4 regions of the Delftia sp. Cs1-4 genome follow, and region 1 is predicted to be linked to each of the others. Evidence: predicted binding sites of a transcription regulator. Region 1 holds the regulator's gene; each other region holds the start of a gene.
What was found. Region 1 encodes LexA, which represses DNA repair genes until DNA is damaged. Its sites were predicted from a motif close to ACTGTATNNNNATACAGT; they were not measured.
Positions count from the first base shown of each region.

Region 2: a site for LexA is predicted at 2,156-2,173, ahead of DELCS14_RS07640 (DNA topoisomerase IV subunit B). Genes of this name have one in related genera too.
Region 3: a site for LexA is predicted at 2,432-2,449, ahead of DELCS14_RS21045 (PA0069 family radical SAM protein). Genes of this name have one in related genera too.
Region 4: a site for LexA is predicted at 1,643-1,660, ahead of recA (recombinase RecA). Genes of this name have one in related genera too.

Region 1 is NC_015563.1:3,664,109-3,668,737, reverse strand. Features, by position in the region: gene DELCS14_RS16040 (sigma-70 family RNA polymerase sigma factor) at 1-406, opposite strand, end outside; gene DELCS14_RS16035 (hypothetical protein) at 662-994, opposite strand; gene lexA (transcriptional repressor LexA) at 1,247-1,921, opposite strand; gene DELCS14_RS16025 (asparaginase) at 2,020-3,009, shown strand; gene adk (adenylate kinase) at 3,101-3,757, opposite strand; gene kdsB (3-deoxy-manno-octulosonate cytidylyltransferase) at 4,022-4,629, opposite strand, start outside.
Region 2 is NC_015563.1:1,719,789-1,724,417, forward strand. Features, by position in the region: gene DELCS14_RS07630 (class I SAM-dependent methyltransferase) at 16-585, opposite strand; gene DELCS14_RS30965 (hypothetical protein) at 657-806, opposite strand; gene DELCS14_RS07635 (MFS transporter) at 820-2,025, opposite strand; gene DELCS14_RS07640 (DNA topoisomerase IV subunit B) at 2,207-4,189, shown strand; gene DELCS14_RS07645 (lytic transglycosylase domain-containing protein) at 4,193-4,629, shown strand, end outside.
Region 3 is NC_015563.1:4,800,815-4,805,443, forward strand. Features, by position in the region: gene DELCS14_RS21035 (mandelate racemase/muconate lactonizing enzyme family protein) at 1-272, opposite strand, end outside; gene DELCS14_RS21040 (LysR family transcriptional regulator) at 379-1,245, shown strand; gene DELCS14_RS21045 (PA0069 family radical SAM protein) at 1,283-2,425, opposite strand; gene rnk (nucleoside diphosphate kinase regulator) at 2,720-3,124, shown strand; gene DELCS14_RS21055 (acyltransferase family protein) at 3,198-4,355, opposite strand; gene DELCS14_RS21060 (GbsR/MarR family transcriptional regulator) at 4,517-4,629, shown strand, end outside.
Region 4 is NC_015563.1:6,353,240-6,357,868, forward strand. Features, by position in the region: gene DELCS14_RS27920 (sensor histidine kinase) at 1-174, opposite strand, end outside; gene DELCS14_RS27925 (response regulator transcription factor) at 269-943, opposite strand; gene DELCS14_RS27930 (MarR family transcriptional regulator) at 1,043-1,543, opposite strand; gene recA (recombinase RecA) at 1,691-2,794, shown strand; gene recX (recombination regulator RecX) at 2,998-3,474, shown strand; gene yddG (aromatic amino acid DMT transporter YddG) at 3,471-4,391, opposite strand; gene DELCS14_RS27950 (hypothetical protein) at 4,414-4,629, opposite strand, start outside.

The DNA.
Region 1 (4,629 bases):
CCAGGCGCTGGGCGATCTCTGGGTAGCTCAGTTCCTCGAACTGGGCCAGCACGAAGGCTTCGCGAACCTTGGGCGGAAGGCCTTGGAGCATGCGGTCCACATCCAGCAGGGTCTGCTGGACGATGGCCTGCTCTTCGGGCGAAGGCGCCAGCGATTGCGGCAACTGGGCCAGATAGTCCAGATAGGACTGCTCCAGCGTGCGGCGGCGAAACAGGTCGGCGACCAGGCCCCGGGCGATGGTGGCCAGGTAGCGCCTGGGTTCGCGGATGTCCTGCTGCGGCAGGGGCGAGCGCAGCAGGCGCACAAAGGTGTCCTGGGCCAGGTCGGCGGCATCGTCACGGTTGCCCAGGCGTTTGCGCAGCAGGCTTTCCAGCCAGGGATGGTGGTTCTGGTAGAGGCTGTGCACGGAGAAGGCTGGGGCGGAGGAGGCGGGCGCGCAGTGGCAATCGCTGCTGCAAAAGATAATAAGAATGCTTATCAATTATCTTTCAGGCCGGCGCCCCTCCCGCAAAGAGGGCGTCCACTTGTTGCATGTGCGCTACAGGGTAGTGGTGGCCGCCAGCCTGCAGCAGCTTTGCGCAGGCCGATTCCTCGTGCGGCACGCGGTCCACGCCACCCAGTTTGTGTCGTGCAAGGTGTGTCGCACACCTTGCATCGGGCCTCAGTTGGACGCTGATCCGCCGTGTGCCTCCATGCGCTCCAGAGCAGCGCAGACATCGGCCATGCGCCCGGAGATGAACAGGCATTCCGGCTGCTCCTGCGGCGACCGCTGGATGATGCGCAGGCCTGAAGGCTGCTCAGGCGCGGATTGCAGGGTGGGCTGCGTCGGCAGCAAGGGCAGGATCAGCTGGGCATCTCCATGGTCTGCAGCGCGTGCGGCCTTGCCGCGGCGCTGCTGGCTGCGCCGGCGTGCCTTGCTGAAAGAGATCACGTTGGCGGGCTCGGGTGCTGCGGCAGGTAATGGCTGGCACGCAGGGGCTTGTGCAAGAGGCATGGCCGACTCCATGGCGGTCGCAGTCAGGCGGATGCCATGTGCCAGGCGCAGGAAGGAAAAAGAAGACAGTGTTGGCAGAGCGAATCCCATGTGACGACTCCTGTTGGCGTGTTTCAAAGAGGCATGGACACAGGCAGGATTGCGGTTTGCGGGCAAAGCTCCGCCCAGGGCGAAGCTCCAAGGCTTCGCGCCTACCACCTGGGCGGTGCGTGAAATGGGGTGAGGCGGCCTGAGAAGGGCCGCCAGTCCGGCTTACATGGACATGCTGTTGCGGATCAGTCCCACGGCCAGGCCTTCAATGGCAAAGGCCTCTTCGGGGGCGACTCGGATCACCGGGTAATCGGGGTTTTCCGGCAGAAGTTCCACGCCCTGCGTGGTGCGGCGCAGGCGCTTGACGGTGACTTCATCACCCAGGCGTGCCACGACGATCTGGCCGTTGCGGGCTTCGTGTGCGGACTGCACGGCCAGCAGGTCGCCGTCCATGATGCCCGCGTCGCGCATGGACATGCCGCGCACGCGCAGCAGATAGTCGGGGCGCGTCTGGAACAGGCTGGGCTCGACGGAATAGGTTTGGTCGATATGTTCCTGGGCGAGAATGGGCGAGCCCGCCGCAACGCGGCCCACCAGGGGCAGCATCAGCGGTGCCAGGGCCGACAGCGGTAGTCCGAAGCTGGTGCCGCGCGCAGCATTGATGTTGCGCACGGTGTCGGTACGCAGGCGAATGCCGCGCGAGGTGCCGCTGACCAGTTCGATCACACCTTTGCGGGCCAGGGCCTGCAGGTGTTCTTCGGCTGCGTTGGCGGACTTGAAGCCCAGCGTGTTGGCGATTTCCGCGCGGGTGGGAGGCGCGCCCGTGCGGGAGATGGCGGCCTGGATCAGGTCCAGGATCTGTTGCTGGCGGGCGGTGAGCTTGGGATGGTCGAGCATGGCGTGCGTCCGGTCCTTGAGGGCAGATGGCAGGCTGGGAGGCCATCTGATGATTTATACAGTATCTGTATTTTTAACCAGTTTTCCAAGAGGTGCAAGTGGGGCAGTCAAAGTTGGTGATTCTGGGCACGGGCGGGACCATCGCCGGCCGGGCGGATTCGCAGTCGCAGGGCGTGGGGTACAAGGCCGGGCAGATCACGGTGCAGTCGCTGCTGGAGGCCGTGCCGGACCTGGAGCAGCAGGCGCTGGGGCCCGTGCAGACGCAGCAGATCGCGCAGGTGGACAGCAAGGATATGGACTGGCCCCTATGGCGCGCGTTGCTGCGCGCCTGCACGCAGGCACTGGAGGATGCGGATACACGCGCCGTGGTGATCACGCATGGAACGGACACGCTGGAAGAGACGGCCTGGCTGCTGCACAGCCTGCTGCCGGCCACCAAACCCATCGTGTTGACCTGCGCCATGCGCCCGGCCACGGCCCTGTTGGCAGACGGACCACAGAATCTGCGCGATGCCGTGACCGTGGCTGCCATCGGCGGGCGCAGCGGCGTATGGGTGGTGGCAGGCGGCGAGGTGCATGCGGCAGCCCAGGTGCAGAAGGTCCATCCCTACCGGCTGCAGGCAATGCGCTCCGTGGAAGGCGGGCCGCAGGCGTTGGTGGAGGAAGGGTGTGTGCGCTGGCTGGTGCCCGATGCGCCGTCCTCCCCCTCCGCACCGTCCACGCGGGCCATGGTGCCTGTGACCATGTCATCTGATCTGCTGGCGCTGGATGAGCTGCCCTGGGTCGAGGTGGTGTTCAGCGGCGCTTTGGCGCGTGCCAGCGGCGTGGATGCGCTGGTGGCGGCAGGCGTGCGTGGCATCGTCGTGGCTGGCACGGGCAATGCGACGGTTCACGAAGGCATGGAAGCGGCCTTGCAGCGCGCCCGCGACAAGGGCGTCTGGATCTGGCGGGGCACGCGCTGTGCCGAAGGCCTGCCCGTGGCCTCCGGCCTTGGGACCAACCCGGCAGAGGCCGATCTTGCGCAGCTGCCCGTGGCAAAGGCCCGGATTGCGATGATGCTGGCGCTGGCAGCGCAGCCGCGCGATTGAGCCTGCGGCGACGCCGGCATTTCTTCAGTTGCTGGCGGTCAACAAAAAAGCACCCGGCGGGTGCTTTTTTCGTTGCGGCACATGGCCTGCATCACTCAGCCAGTGCAGCCAGTGCGCGTTGGGTGATGTCCTCGACCGAGCCCAGGCCGCTGATGGCGCGGTACTTGGGCGCCGCTGCGGCTTCCTTTTCGGCCCATGCGCGGTAGTAGTCCACCAGGGGGCGGGTCTGGCTGCTGTAGACGTCCAGGCGCTTCTTGACGGTTTCTTCCTTGTCGTCTTCGCGCTGCACCAGCGGCTCGCCGGTCACGTCGTCCTGGCCTTCGACCTTGGGCGGGTTGAACTTGACGTGGTAGGTGCGGCCCGAGGCGGGGTGGGAGCGGCGGCCGCTCATGCGCTCAATGATGGCGTCGAAGGGCACGTCGATCTCCAGCACGTAGTCCAGCTTCACGCCAGCGGCCTTCATGGCGTCTGCCTGGGGAATGGTGCGGGGAAATCCATCAAACAGGAAGCCATTGGCGCAATCGGCCTGGGCGATGCGTTCCTTGACCAGATTGATGATCAGGTCGTCGCTGACCAGTTGGCCGGCGTCCATCACGGCCTTGGCCTGCTGGCCCAGGGGCGTTCCGGCCTTGACGGCAGCACGCAGCATGTCACCGGTGGAAATCTGGGGGATGCCGTACTTCTGGCAGATGAAAGCGGCTTGCGTGCCTTTGCCGGCGCCGGGTGCGCCCAACAAAATCAGTTTCATGGAAGTCCTTGAGGAGAGTAGAAATTCTTGTCTGCCGGATCGGCCCACCGGGGCGGACAGTCCATGCGTCATATTTTTGTCGCGGGCAAGGATAGCACGCACAGGGCTAACACTGGCTTACACGCAGAGGGCAAAACTGTCGCCTGTGCAATCTCCAAAAACTGCGTTTTGCTGTCCGACAAAACCGCATGTGCAGTTGTGTTGTGAATGGCGATGCCGGGCATCGCCATTGGCGCATCTGTATTGGCGTATGCGGGATCGGATTCAGGCGGACAACCGGGCGCGCACCCGCTCCAGGTCTTCGGGGGTGTCCACGCCGGGGCCTGGTGCATGGGGCGTCAGGTGGACGGCGATGCGGTGGCCGTGCCACAGCGCGCGCAACTGTTCCAGCGCCTCCAGCACCTCGGTAGGGGCGGGAGAAAGCTGCGGGAAGCTGCGCAGGAAACCGGCACGGTAGCTGTAGATGCCAATGTGGCGCAGTGGTGCGAAGCCGGGGTGGCCCGGCGCTGCCGCTGGAGATGCCGTCTCCCACCATGCCTGGCTTGCATGTTCACGCGCAAAGGGGATGGGGGCGCGGCTGAAATAGTGGGCCATGCCCTGGGCATCGCAGACGACCTTGACCACGTTCGGGTTGGTGAAGTCGGCCAGGCTGTCGATGGCATGTGCCGCCGTGCCCATGCTGGCCGAGGGCTGCTGCGGCAGCAGGGCGGCCACGGCATCGATGAGATCGGGAGCGATCAACGGTTCGTCGCCCTGGACGTTGACGACGATGTCGTCGCCATCCAGGCCCAGCAGTTCGCAGGCCTCGGCCAGGCGGTCGCTGCCGCTGGCGTGGTCGCTGCGCGTGAGCACGGCCGCAACGCCATGCGCGG
Region 2 (4,629 bases), 1.9 Mb from region 1:
GGCGCCTGTAGGGATTCAGGCGATTGCAGACCCTGACGCCTTCTGATGCGCCAGCATGGCCACGGGTTCCCGGCCTGTTGCATCGGGGCGCAGTGCCGCAATGCGCTGGACCATGCGATCGGGCTCGCCCAGCTGGCCGTGCTCGTAGGCCACGATGTGCCAGCCCGCGCAGGCCTGCAGCAGCTCGCCGGGCGCCAGCAGGAAATCGGGGCGGGAAGGCTTGCCGAAAGCCTCATTGCCCTGGGCAAAGGTTTCGTACAGCAGCGCGCCGCCGGGGGCCACACTGTCCAGCAGTGCCGGCCACAGCGGGCGCCACAGATAGTGGGTCACGACCACGGCGCCGAACTGCCGGCCGGGCAGGGGCCAGGGGCCGTTTTCGATGTCGGCGCACAGCAGCTCGCCCACGCCCTGCAGGCCGGCCAGGGCCTGGGCGTCGCGGTCCACGCCGGTGACGGCGTGGCCACGCGCATGGAACCAGCGCATGTGCCGGCCGGGCCCGCAGGCCACGTCAAGCACCGAGGCCTGGGGCGCCAGAAGGTGCGACCAGCGTTGGATCCAGGACGAGGGCGGCGTGGCTGCGTGCATGTGCAATTTTGGAAATAAAGTGAAAGCGGCCGACATTGTGCCGGCAGGCCTTCGCCGCTGCCGCTTCCATTTCAGAAGCAGGCCCAGATCTGGTCTGCCATGCCCAGCATGAACTGCGGCTGCAGGTAGAGCATGAAGACCAGGCCCAGCACCAGCAGCACGGCGGCCCACAGCGCCAGCCTGCGCAGGATGCGTGGGCGGGGCCTGGTGGATGTGGTCATGGATGTCGTCATGTCAGGCAGCGGCCTGGGCCGCGCGCAACCGTGCCACCGGGGCTTCGCGGATGGGCAGGTTCAGCAGGCCGGCGGCCACGCCCAGGCCGATGGCCAGGTACCAGACCACCTGGTAGCTGCCCGTGTGGTCATAGAGATAGCCGCCCAGCCAGACGCCCAGGAAGCTGCCCACCTGGTGGCTGAAGAACACCATGCCGCTCAACATGGACAGATGCTGCACGCCGAAGATCTGGGCCACGGTGGCGTTGGTCAGCGGCACGGTGGACAGCCACAGCAGGCCCATGGCGGCAGAGAAGATGTAGACCGACCAGGGCGTCAGCGGCGCCAGCAGGAAGAGCACGATCACCACCGAGCGCGTGAAGTAGATGGTGGACAGCAGGTAGCGCTTGGGCAGGCGCTGGCCGAGGTTGCCGGCCACGTAGGTGCCAACGATGTTGAACAGCCCCACCAGCGCCAGCGACACGCTGGCCACTTGTGGCGCCAGCCCGTAGTCCTTGAGGTAGCTGGGCATGTGCACTCCGATGAACATCACCTGGAAGCCGCAGACGAAGTAGCCGGCCGTCAGCAGCACGAAGCTGGGCGTGCGCAGCGCTTCGGCGACGGCCTGGCCCGCGCTCTGGTCGCGCACGGGACGGGCGTTGCCGGGCTGGAAGCCCGGCTCGCGCAGGCCGAAGGCCAGCGGAATGATCATCAGCGCGCACAGCGACAGCAGCAGCAGGGCGTTGGACCAGCCGAAGCTCGAGATCAGGCTGCCTTCCACGGGCACCATGAAGAACTGGCCGAAGGAGCCCGCCGCCGCCGTCACGCCCATGGCCCAGCTGCGCCGCGCCACGGGAATCTGGCGGCCCAGCACACCGTAGATCACGGCATAGGTGGTGCCTGCCTGGGCTGCGCCTATCACCACGCCGGCCGTCAGGGCGAACCAGGTTGTCGTGGGTGCCATGGCCATGCCGGCCAGGCCCAGCGCATACAGCAGCGCGCCCACCAGGAGCACGCGGAAGGCGCCGAAGCGGTCGGCCAGCATGCCGCCGAAGATGCCGAGCACGCCCCAGGACAGGTTCTGGATGGCGATGGCCAGCGCGAAGGACTCGCGCGTCCAGCCCATCTCCTGGGTGATGGGCTGCAGCCACAGGCCGAAGCCATGGCGGATTCCCATGGACAGCGTCACGACTGCGCCCCCGCACAGCAGTATCTGCACCATGGACATGGGTTGGTTGTTTTTTTGCATGCGGCAAACTTTAGCGAAACTCCGGGTTTTGCGCTGTGCCGCTTGGGTCGCCCATGCGCCAGCGCGGCCCTTGATGGCAGCGGCTTTTTCGGGATAGTCAATGTCAATGACTGTGAATGCATCCAGCACTGAGCCGGGCCGCGCACTACAATCCGCCCCCATGGCAGTCAAACCATCTCCCACTTCCGCCAGCGAATACTCCGAAGGCTCGATACGCGTGCTCAAGGGCCTTGAGCCCGTCAAGCAGCGTCCCGGCATGTACACGCGCACCGACAACCCCCTGCATGTGCTGCAGGAGGTGATCGACAACGCGGCCGACGAGGCACTGGCCGGCTTCGGCAAGAAAATCCGCTTCACCCTGCATTCCGACGGCTCCTACAGCGTCGAAGACGACGGCCGGGGCATCCCCTTCGGCATGCATCCCGAGGAAAAGGCGCCCGTGGTGGAGCTGGTCTTCACGCGGCTGCATGCGGGCGGCAAGTTCGACAAGGGCAAGGGCGGCGCCTACAGCTTCTCGGGCGGCCTGCACGGCGTGGGCGTCTCGGTCACGAACGCGCTGGCCACGCGCCTTGAGGCCTGCATCCACCGCGAGGGCAAGGTGGCCACCATCGCCTTTTCAGGCGGTGACGTGGTCGAGCCCCTGCAGTCGCGGCCGCTGGCCGCGGGCGAACGCAAGCAGGGCACGACCGTGCGCGTGTGGCCCGATGCCCGCTATTTCGAATCGCCCCAGCTGCCCATGGGCGAGCTGATGCACCTTCTGCGCAGCAAGGCCGTGCTCATGCCCGGCGTCTCGGTGACCCTGGTCAACGAGAAGACGCGCGACACCCAGACCTGGCAGTTCAAGGGCGGCCTGCGCGACTACCTGCAGCAAAGCCTGCATGGCGAGGCGGTCATCCCCCTGTTCGAGGGCGAGGGCTTTGCCGACCGCCACCACGACAGCTTTGCCGAAGGCGAGGGCGCCGCCTGGTGCGTGGCCTTCACCGAGGACGGCGCACCGCTGCGCGAAAGCTATGTCAACCTGATCCCGACCACCGCCGGCGGCACGCATGACAGCGGCCTGCGCGACGGCCTGTTCCAGGCGGTCAAGGCCTTCATCGAGATGCACTCGCTGCTGCCCAAGGGCGTCAAGCTCATGCCGGATGACGTCTTTGCGCGCGCCAGCTATGTGCTCAACGCCAAGGTGCTGGACCCGCAGTTCCAGGGCCAGATCAAGGAGCGCCTGAACTCGCGCGATGCCGTGCGCCTGGTCAGCGGCTATGTGCGCCCCGCGCTGGAGCTGTGGCTCAACGAGCACGTGGAATGGGGCCGCAAGCTGGCCGAGATCGCCATCAAGGCCGCGCAGACCCGCCAGAAGGCGGGCCAGAAGGTCGAAAAGCGCAAGGGCTCGGGCGTGGCCGTGCTGCCGGGCAAGCTCACCGATTGCGAAAGCCGCGACCTGAGCCTGAACGAGGTCTTCCTGGTCGAGGGCGACTCGGCCGGCGGCAGCGCCAAGATGGGCCGCAACAAGGAAACCCAGGCCGTGCTGCCCCTGCGCGGCAAGGTGCTCAACACCTGGGAGGTGGACCGCGACCGGCTGTTCGCCAACAACGAAATCCATGACATCTCGGTGGCCATCGGCGTGGACCCCCATGGCCCCAACGACACGCCCGACCTGTCGGGCCTGCGCTACGGCAAGGTCTGCATTCTTTCGGATGCCGACGTGGACGGCTCGCACATCCAGGTGCTGCTGCTGACGCTGTTCTTCCGCCATTTCCCCAAGCTCATCGAGGCCGGCCACATCCATGTGGCGCTGCCGCCGCTGTTCCGTGTGGACGTGCCTGCGCGCGGCAAGAAGCCTGCGGCCAAGATGTACGCGCTGGACGAGGGCGAGCTGACCGCCATCCTGGACAAATCGGCCAAGGACGGCGTGCCGCGCGAGAAATGCCAGATCAGCCGCTTCAAGGGCCTGGGCGAGATGAATGCGGAGCAGCTGTGGGAGACCACGCTCAACCCCGACACGCGCCGCCTGCTGCCCGTGCAGTTCATGAACCTGGACTTCGCGGCGGCCGAGCAGGTCGTCACCAAGCTCATGGGCAAGGGCGAGGCCGCAGCGCGCCGCGAGCTCATGGAGCTCCATGGCGACGCCATTGAAGTCGATATCTGACCCATGACTGTGCTCCGTGCCGCCCTGAAGCACCGCCCGCACCTGGCGCGCGGCGCCGGGGTGCGCGCGCTGGCGGCGCTGGGCCTGGCCCTGGCGCTGTGGGGGCTGGCGCGGCCGGCGCATGCCGATCTCTGGGCCTTCGTGGACGAGCGCGGCATCACGCACTTCGCTGCCGAGGCGCTGGACGAGCGCTACAGGCTGTACTTTCGCGGCTCGGTCTATGACAGCACCGAGCAGGGGCTCAAGCCCCCGATGGTGCAGGCCGAGGCCGCTGCCGACACTGACGGCAGCGGCGATGCCGGCCGCAGGCTGCAGGCGCATACGCGGCTGCAAAGCTTCTTCGACATCTCGCCGCGCTACAAGAGCGTGCGCGGCCATCTGCGCAAGGCGGCGGACCACACGGGCGTGGACTACGACCTGCTCAAGGCCGTGATCGCCGT
Region 3 (4,629 bases), 1.1 Mb from region 1:
AGCGCCTCCTGGTACATCTCCTTCCACAGCCCTTCGACGGACAGGGAATCGCGGCCCAGCAGCACAGGACCGAGCAGCTGCTCGACCGCGACACGGAACAGCTCGCCCGCCGCATTGCCGACATAGCAAAAGCCGATGCCTTCGACGCCGTCGCTGCTGCGGACCTTGACCAGTCCGTAGTGGCGGTCGACCACGGTGCGGTTCGACAGATAGGTGACCTTGTCCAGCGGCACGCGGGCAACGCAGACTTCAATGGATTCGATGAGGGGCATGAGCTCTCCTGACATGGTTTGGAAGCGGGAACGAGCGAACTTTGCGCTTCAGGAGATCTGCAACAAAGATGGTGTCCCATGGTTCAGATGACGCAAAATGCGTCGCATGGATTCGCGCTTTCTCCAGAGCTTCATGGCCGTCGTGGACTGCGGCTCGATGGCCGACGCCGCGCGCAGGCTGGACCTGCCGCCCACCACCGTGGCCCAGCAGATGCGTGCGCTGGAGGCCGACGTGGGCTGCGCACTGCTCACGCGGGTGGGCCGGACGGTACGGCCCACCGTCGTTGGCGCCCGGATCGTGGAGCATGCGCGGGAGGTGCTCAAATCCGTGGAGAACCTGAGGTCGGCCGCCTCGGCCACCGAGCTTCCCGCAGGCCCCCTGAGGCTGGGGGCAACGCCCACGGCGCTGATGGGCCTGGTGCCCCCGCTGCTGCGCCGATGGATGAGCGCCCATCCGGCCGTGCGCGTCTACATCGAACCCGGCACTTCCTCACTGCTGCTGGACCAGGTGCAGACCGGCCATCTGGATGCGGCCATCCTTGTGCACCCGGCCTTCGCCATGCCCAAGACCTGCGAATGGCGGCTGATGCGCAGCGAGGCGCTGATTCTTCTCGCGCCCCGGGACATGAAGGTGCGCGATCCGCTGCTCACGGCCGCACGCGAGCCCTTCATCCAGTACGACCGCAAGGTGGTGGCAGGAAAAATGGCGGATGAATACCTGCGGGGCCACGGCATCAAGCCGAAAGTGCGCTTCGAGCTGGACGGCATCGAGCAGATCGCACAGCTGGTTGCGGAAGGCTTCGGTGTCTCCATCCTGCCGGACTGGCCCGTGCTGGGACCGCCGGATGCCAGAACGCGCCGATGGCCGCTGCCCCCTCCGAGCCCGTCCCGCGAAGTGGGCATGGTGTGGCTGCGATCGTCGGTGCGCTCCCCGCTGGCGGCCGCCTTGTCCGAGCTTATCGATTCCCGCTAGCGAACCATGCCCTGACCTGTGCCTGGCACGCAGGCTCTCAGAACAGGCTGCGTTGCGGCAGCAAAAGCGACGGGTGGTAGAGGCTGCAATCGAGCCGCAGCGGCTCGCGGTTGAATCCATGCCGACGGCAGGCCAGGGCAAAGCGCTGGCGCAGCAGCTCGGCCCAGTGGCCCGTGCCCTTCATGCGCTGGCCGAACTCGGCGTTGTACACGCGGCCGGCCTCGCGCTGCTCGCCCTGGATGCCGTGCAGGTCGCGCACGCGCTCCATCACGCGGCGGGCGCGGTCGGGGTAGTGCACCTGCAGCCATTGCTCGAACAGCGGCGCCACTTCCCAGGGCAGGCGCAGCACGGCATAGAAGGCGTGGCGCGCGCCTGCGTCGGCGGCCGCCTCCAGCACCTTCTCCAGGTCTTCGTTGATGAAGGGAATCTGCGGTGCCAGGCTCACGCCCACGGGTACGCCCGCTTCGGTCAGCGCGCGGATGCTGCGCAGCCGGCGGTGCGGCGCGGCGGCGCGCGGCTCCAGGTGGCGTGCCAGGTCGGCGTCCAGCGTGGTCAGCGTGATGTGCACCGAGGCCAGGCCCTGGCGCGCCAGCGGGGCCAGCAGGTCCAGGTCACGCTCCACCCCGCTGCCCTTGGTGACGATGGAAAACGGGTGGCGCGCCTCGGCCAGCACTTCGATCAGGCGGCGCGTCAGCCCCAGCTCGCGCTCCACGGGCTGGTAGCAGTCGGTGACCGAGCCCAGCATCACGGGCGCGGCCACATGGCTGGCGCGCGACAGCTCGGCGCGCAGCAGCTCGGGCAGGTTCTGCTTGGCGATGAGCCGGGTCTCGAAGTCCAGCCCCGGCGACCAGCCCAGGTAGCTGTGCGTGGGCCGGGCATAGCAATAGATGCATCCATGCTCGCAGCCCCGGTAGGGATTGAGCCCCATGTGAAACGGCAGGTCGGGCGACTGGTGGCGGCTCAGCGCCGAGCGGGCCTGCTCCCAGCGCAGTTCGGTGCGCAGGGGCGCGGCTTCCTCGCCTTCGGCCGGCGCCTCAAGACTGCCCCAGCCGTCATCGAAGGCCTCGCGCGGGTCGGTGGTGAAGCGGTGGGCCAGTTGGCTGGCTGCGCCCCGGCCCTTGATGGCGTGCAGGGGCACCCGGGCCGTGTCGTGATGAGGCGTGGGAGGACTGGGAAGCATGGAGCAACTGTATAAAAATACAGTCATACCGCCAAGCACTCCCCGCATGCCTGCAGTTGCGAAGTGGGTTTTGCCGGCTTGGCAAGTGCCCGCGCCAATCCGCACCGCACCGTGCGGGTTCGCTTGGCAGAACCCACACGGGCCTGCACAATGGGCCTATCGCACCAACTTGGTGCTTTTCTCTTTTCTGAAGATGCCTTGGCCCGGACAACCGCGTTGCCCGGGCTTTTGTCCGTTTGGGCGCCGCTGCCCTTCACTGCAGCCACGGCGCAAGCACACAAGGGAGCCAACACCATGGAGCGCAAGCCCCACATCATTCTTTCGTCCCTGGACCTGGAGCGCATCGAGGCCCTGCTGGACAAGCAACCCGCCTTCCCCGGCCGCGACGCGCTCGAGGCCGAGCTGGACCGCGCCGACGTGCTCGAGCCCAAGGAAATGCCGCCCAATGTGGTGACCATGAACTCCACCGTGCGCTTCACGCTGCTGGAGTCGGGCAAGTCCAACACGCTGACCCTGGTCTATCCCAAGGAGATGGATGGCAGCTCCGACAAGGTGTCGGTCTTCGCGCCCGTGGGCATTGCCCTGCTGGGCCTGAGCGTGGGCGACCAGTCGCGCATGGCCGGCCCCTCGGGCCAGGTCACCGTGCGCGTGGATGCCATCGAGTTCCAGCCGGAAAGCGCAGGCGAGCTGCACCGTTGAACGCCGACCGGCGTGAAGCGAAAAAGGCAGCCAACCGGCTGCCTTTGTTGTTTGTGGACTGACGCACGGCGCCTCAGCGCAGGCCTGCCAGAAACGCCGCGATCAGGCCGGTGCCCACCAGGCCCGCCTGCCAGCGCAGCGCCATGTGCCAGCTGGGAACGTGGCGCTCCACGCGCTCGTACAGCAGATGGCCGGCCGCAATCGACAGCACGAAGGCCGTGCACATGCCCAGCAGGGCGGCGGGAATGGAATGTGGCCAGAAATGGCTTTCCACGGCATTGACCAGCAGGCAGACCGAGAAGTGCACGAGAAACACCGAGTACGAAATCTTGCCCAGCCGGCGCAGCGGCGCCCAGCCTTGCGCCTGCGCAAACGCGGGGCTGCGCATGGCCACGACCAGGGCCAGCGCCGTGGCACCGGCCAGCGCGATGCGGTCGCGCCACTCCAGTGCCAGTGCCGCCACGACCAGGGCCACGATCAGCAGGGACCAGCTCCAGGCCGTCGAGGACTTGTCCGCATGCGCGGCCCAGTAGGCCAGCATGCCCAGGCCGTAGGCGCCAAAGAAGTACGGCGCCCACACATCCCATTGCGCATCCAGATTGAAGCCCAGCAGCGAAGCCGCCACGCCGATCACCACCAGCGCCTGCGCCACGCTCAGCGCCCAGGGCCAGCAGCGTGACAGGGCGTCGCCGCCAAAGCGGCGGCGCAGCAAGGCACCGCCCCAGCGCGTGCCAGCCAGCAGCAGCGCAGTCAGCGCAAACAGCTGAAAGTCGATGGACACATACCAGACGCCGGCAGACAGCGACTCCTCGCCCACGATGTTCTGCAGCAGCAGCGCATGCGCCACCAGTTGCCAGAGATCGGGCTCGCCGGAGACCGAGGCATGGTCGAACCAGGGCCGCACGGCCGCCGAGACCACGATGGCCACGACCAGCGCCACCGCATAGGGCACGACCAGACGCACGAAGCGGCGCCCGATGCGCGACCACGGATCGCTGTGCTGGCCGTGGCCTTGCGGCGCCATGCTGGCTGCCGCCAGGTAGCCGCCCAGCACCAGGAAGATCTGCACGGCCATGCGCGCATATTCATAGAGCCAGTCGATGAGGTCCGGCGCGGCCGGATGGGCGATATCGGACATGGGGCCGTAGAAGGCCAGGTGGTGCCAGATGATGGCGGCACAGGCCAGGCCCTTGGTGCAGTCGATCAGTGCACTGCGGCTAGCGTGGGACATGGGGCAATCTGTAGTCGGTACGGGGCGGGAAGGCGCAGGGCCCGGGCCGCCTGGCCGCAAGCCCGCAAAGGCGCCATTGTGCGCCTTTTGGACACGACTTGCAGAAAGCTGACACATCGCTTCCCAAGCCGCCCGGAGCGTGCCGCGCACGCGCAGGCACAATGCATGCCATGACGCAATCCAAACCTCTTCCGGCGTTGAACCGGCAGTTCGTCTCGCACTTCGGCGAGATGGGCAGCCGCTGGGGCATCAACCGCACGGTAGGCCAGATCTA
Region 4 (4,629 bases), 2.7 Mb from region 1:
CGCCAGCGCCTGGGCGTTGTACTCCAGCGCACGATCGAACGGCTTGTTGGCAAGGCCCTGGGCCACCAGCCAGGTCAGCGCCAGGCTCACGGGCCACAGCAGCAGCAGCGGCGTGAGCATCCAGTCAAGGATCTCGCCGAACAGTGAGCGCTGTTCACGCTGGAAGATTTTCATCGGCGGGCAGCCCTCACGACGGGTTCACGGCCCCGTGGCATCCGCCACTATGCGCAGGCAAGCCAACCCGGGCCTGACAGCCGGGGCAGCTGCCTCAGGAAGCGATCTTCTCAAGGCAGTAGCCCAGGCCGCGCACGGTGGCGATGCGGATGGGGCCGCGCTCTATCTTCTTGCGCAGGCGGTGGATATAGACCTCGATGGCGTTGTTGCTGACCTCGTCGCCCCATTCGCACAGGCGCTCGACCAACTGGTCCTTGCTGACCAGCCGCCCGGCCCGCTGCAGCAGCACTTCCAGCAGGCCCAGCTCGCGCGCCGACAGCTCGACCATCTTGCCGTCGATGGTGGCCACGCGGCCGGCCTGGTCGTAGACCAGGGGGCCGTGCTTGATGGTGCTGCTGGCGCCACCCATGCCGCGCCGCGTGAGAGCGCGCACACGCGCCTCCAGCTCGGACAGCGCAAACGGCTTGGCCATGTAGTCGTCGGCGCCGTAGTCCAGCCCCTGCACGCGCTCTTCCACGCTGTCGGCTGCCGTGAGGATGAGCACCGGCAGCGCATCGCCCCGGCCGCGCAGCTTCTTGAGCACTTCGAGCCCGTGCATCTTGGGCAGGCCCAGGTCCAGGATGAGCAGGTCGAACTCGCTGCTGGTCATCAGCGCGGTATCGGCCTCGCTGCCGTTGGCCACATGGCTGACCACGGCGCCCGAGCCGCGCAGGCTGCGCAGCAGACCATCGGCCAGGACCTGGTCGTCTTCGGCAATCAGAATGCGCATGGGGTTGTCTCCTGAAATACAGACGCGCTCTGGATGTTGGAAATGCGCGTCTTTGATTCCTAGGATTCTAGGATGCGCCCCGCCCCACGGGCAGGGACCTTACCCGAGTGAGCCGCCGCCCGCATAGGCCTCCAGCCCCAGCGCCACCACGGTGGCGATGTCGTCGCCGACTTCCTCGCGGAACTCGGCCTCGGCCTGGGACACGGCGTCATGGAAGGCTTGCAGCCATGCCAGGCCCGCAGGCGTGAAGCGGATGCGGCGTGCGCGCGCATCGCGCTCGTCGCTTTCGCGCGTGACCAGGCCCCAGGCCTCGCACTGGGCCACCAGGTCGCCCATGGACTGCTTGGTCATGCCAGCGCGCTCGGCCAGGTCGGTGAGCCTGTCGCCAGCCAGCGGCAGATGCCGCGTGATGTGGATGTGGGCCGCACCCACCTTGTCGCGCGCCGCAAGATTGGACAGCGCCAGCGGCACCTCCACATCGCGCGCCATGAGCTGCAGCACACGCGCGTCGAACCGCCGCATGGCATGGCCGAGCAGGCGGCCCAGGTGGGTCTGGCGCCAGGCGTCGGCGGGCGGCGTGACGGGGGAAAACTCACTCATGGATGCATTGTGGAGGCAAATCCAACAAGTCAGGAAAACTGACTAAAAACACCAACAAAACAAACCAACAAGCCCATAAACTACTGTTCAAGCATCCAGCCTGAATGCAAATACAGAGCTGAAACCCCAGCCAACCCAGGAGTCCGCATGAACACCGCCGTCACCACCGCCAACAGTGAAAAAGCCAAGGCCCTGCAGGCCGCACTCGCCCAGATCGAAAAGCAGTTCGGCAAGGGCACGATCATGCGCCTGGGTGAAGGCGAAGCCATCCAGGACATCCAGGTCGTCTCCACCGGCTCGCTGGGCCTGGACATCGCCCTGGGCGTGGGCGGCCTGCCCCGTGGCCGCGTGATCGAGATCTACGGCCCTGAATCCTCGGGCAAGACCACGCTGACGCTGCAGGTCATCGCCGAAATGCAAAAGCAGGGCGGCACCTGCGCCTTCATCGACGCCGAGCACGCACTGGACACCAGCTACGCCCAGAAGCTGGGCGTGAACCTCAACGAAGTGCTGATCAGCCAGCCCGATACCGGCGAGCAGGCCCTGGAAATCGTGGACAGCCTGGTGCGCTCGGGTGCCGTGGACATGATCGTCGTGGACTCGGTGGCCGCCCTCACACCCCGGGCCGAAATCGAAGGCGAGATGGGCGACCAGTTGCCCGGCCTGCAGGCCCGCCTGATGAGCCAGGCGCTGCGCAAGCTGACAGCCACCATCAAGAAGACCAACTGCATGGTCATCTTCATCAACCAGATCCGCATGAAGATCGGCGTGATGTTCGGCAGCCCCGAAACCACCACGGGCGGCAATGCGTTGAAGTTCTACGCCTCGGTCCGCCTGGACATCCGCCGCACCGGCACCATCAAGAAGGGCGACGAGGCCATCGGCAACGAGACCAAGGTCAAGGTCGTCAAGAACAAGGTCTCGCCTCCATTCAAGACCGCCGAGTTCGACATCCTCTTCGGCGAAGGCATCTCGCGCGAAGGTGAAATCCTGGACATGGGCGTCAACGCCAAGATCCTCGACAAGTCGGGCGCCTGGTATGCCTACAACGGCGAGAAGATCGGCCAGGGCCGTGACAACGCTCGCGAATTCCTGCGCGAGAACAGCGGCCTGGCCGTGGAGATCGAGAACAAGGTGCGCGACAGCCTGGGCATCGCCCTGCTGCCCACGGCCGGTGGCGATGCCCCCGAAGCCAAGGCCGCCAAGGCGGGCAAGGCCAAGGCCGACAAGGACGGCGTGATCGAAGCCTGAGCGGCCTGACCCCTCACTGCAGGCGCTGCCGCGCCTGCACACACTGTGTTTGCCATCTTGGCGCAGGCTCACGTCTGCGCCTTTTTTATCGCCGGGACGCCCCAAGGCAAAAAAGCGGCCCCCCTTGGGGGGCAGCGGACCTTGCGCAGCAAGGGGAGCGTGGGGGCCTTTTTTATTCGGGACGATTCAGGAGACATTGCCGCATGGGATTCGCCAAGCTGTCGCTCAAGGGCCGGGCGCTCAAGCTGCTGGGCCAGCGCGAACATTCACGGCTGGAGCTGGAACGCAAGCTCGCCCCTCATGTGGAGGAAGGCGAAGACCTGGGCGCCATGCTCGACGCGCTGGAGCAGCGCGGCTTCATCAGTGCCCAGCGCGTGGCCGAGTCCGTGCTGCACCGCAAGGCCGCGCGCTTTGGCACGGCACGCGTGGTGCAGGAGTTGCGCAACAAGGGACTGGACGACGGCCTGGTGCGCGCCGCCGCAGAGCAACTGCGTGCCACCGAACTGCAGCGCGCCCTTGCCGTATGGCGCCAGCGCTTCGGCGCACCACCGACCACACCGCAGGAACGACTCAAGCAGATGCGTTTCCTGGCCGCGCGCGGTTTTGGTGGAGAAATTGCGAGCAAGGTGCTGCGGGGGCGCAGCGAAGACTGGGACGCAGGAGCAGAGGACGAAGGCTAGCCTGCGCGCCGGGTCGCACCCCAGCACACCAGCGACCCCACGGTCACCAGCACCACGCCCTGCCAGAAGCCCCAGCCCGGCTGCACCTGCAGCCAGGCACTGGCCAGCAAGGCAGAGAACACGGGCGTGAAGTACGAGGCGGCAGCCATCACGGCCAGATGCCCGTGCTGTATGCCGTGCTCCCAGCAGCTGTAGCCCAGGGCGGTGAGCCCGCCCACGGCCAGCAATTGCAGCACCACGGTGCCCGACCATTGCATGCCGCCTTCACCGCCCAGCCACAGCCATTTGATCCACAACGCCAGCGCGGTCCATATCAGGAAAAGGCCCACGGCATTGTGGCCACCGCCCCAGCGCCGCGCAGCCAGCGAATAGCAGGGCCACAGCAGGGCGGCGCCAAAAGCCAGTCCATACGCCAGCGGGTTGGACAGCATGTGGTCCGCCATGCCCCGCAGTTGCGGGGAATCACCGCCCAGCACGCGCGTCAGGCCCCACAGGCACAGCAGCACGCCGGGCCACAGCCACCAGCGCGCATGCTGCTGGCGCAGCAGCACGGCCAAAACGATGGTCAGGCTGGGCCACAGGTAATTGATCAGCCCCAGCTCCAGTGCCTGGGCGCGGTCCTGCGCCAGGCCAATCGCCAGCGACAGGCAGATCTCGTAGACCGCAAACAGCAGGCCGCAGCCCCAGAAGTAGGCCGGATGCATGGCCCGCCACTGCGAGGGCCTGGGCAAGCCGCGCACGGCGGCCACGCACAGTGCGCTGACCGTGTAGAGCATGGCGGCGCCGCCCACGGCGCCCAGCGGCTCGGCCACCGAGCGCATCAGGCCCACGGTGCAGCTCCAGCACACCACGGCCAGCAGTCCGATGGCGGTGGCCCGGCCGGCGGCCACGGGGGAGCTGTTCTGCAGGGAAGACACGTCGATGGCTGCGCGCGGCAGATCAGTGCGGCTGCAGCAGCTGGCGCAGCGAGTGGTACAGCGCATCCGAGCCATGCGCGGTGTTGTCCGCATCGAACGAGAACTCGTTGCTGGACTGCGTGCCCGTCGCATCCTCGGGCCGGGCTTCCATGAAGAAGGACAGGAAGCGCGCGCCCTGGCGGCGGTGCATGGTCAGCACTTTCTCCAGCCGCTGTGGCGACAGGGCCACCAGCGGATG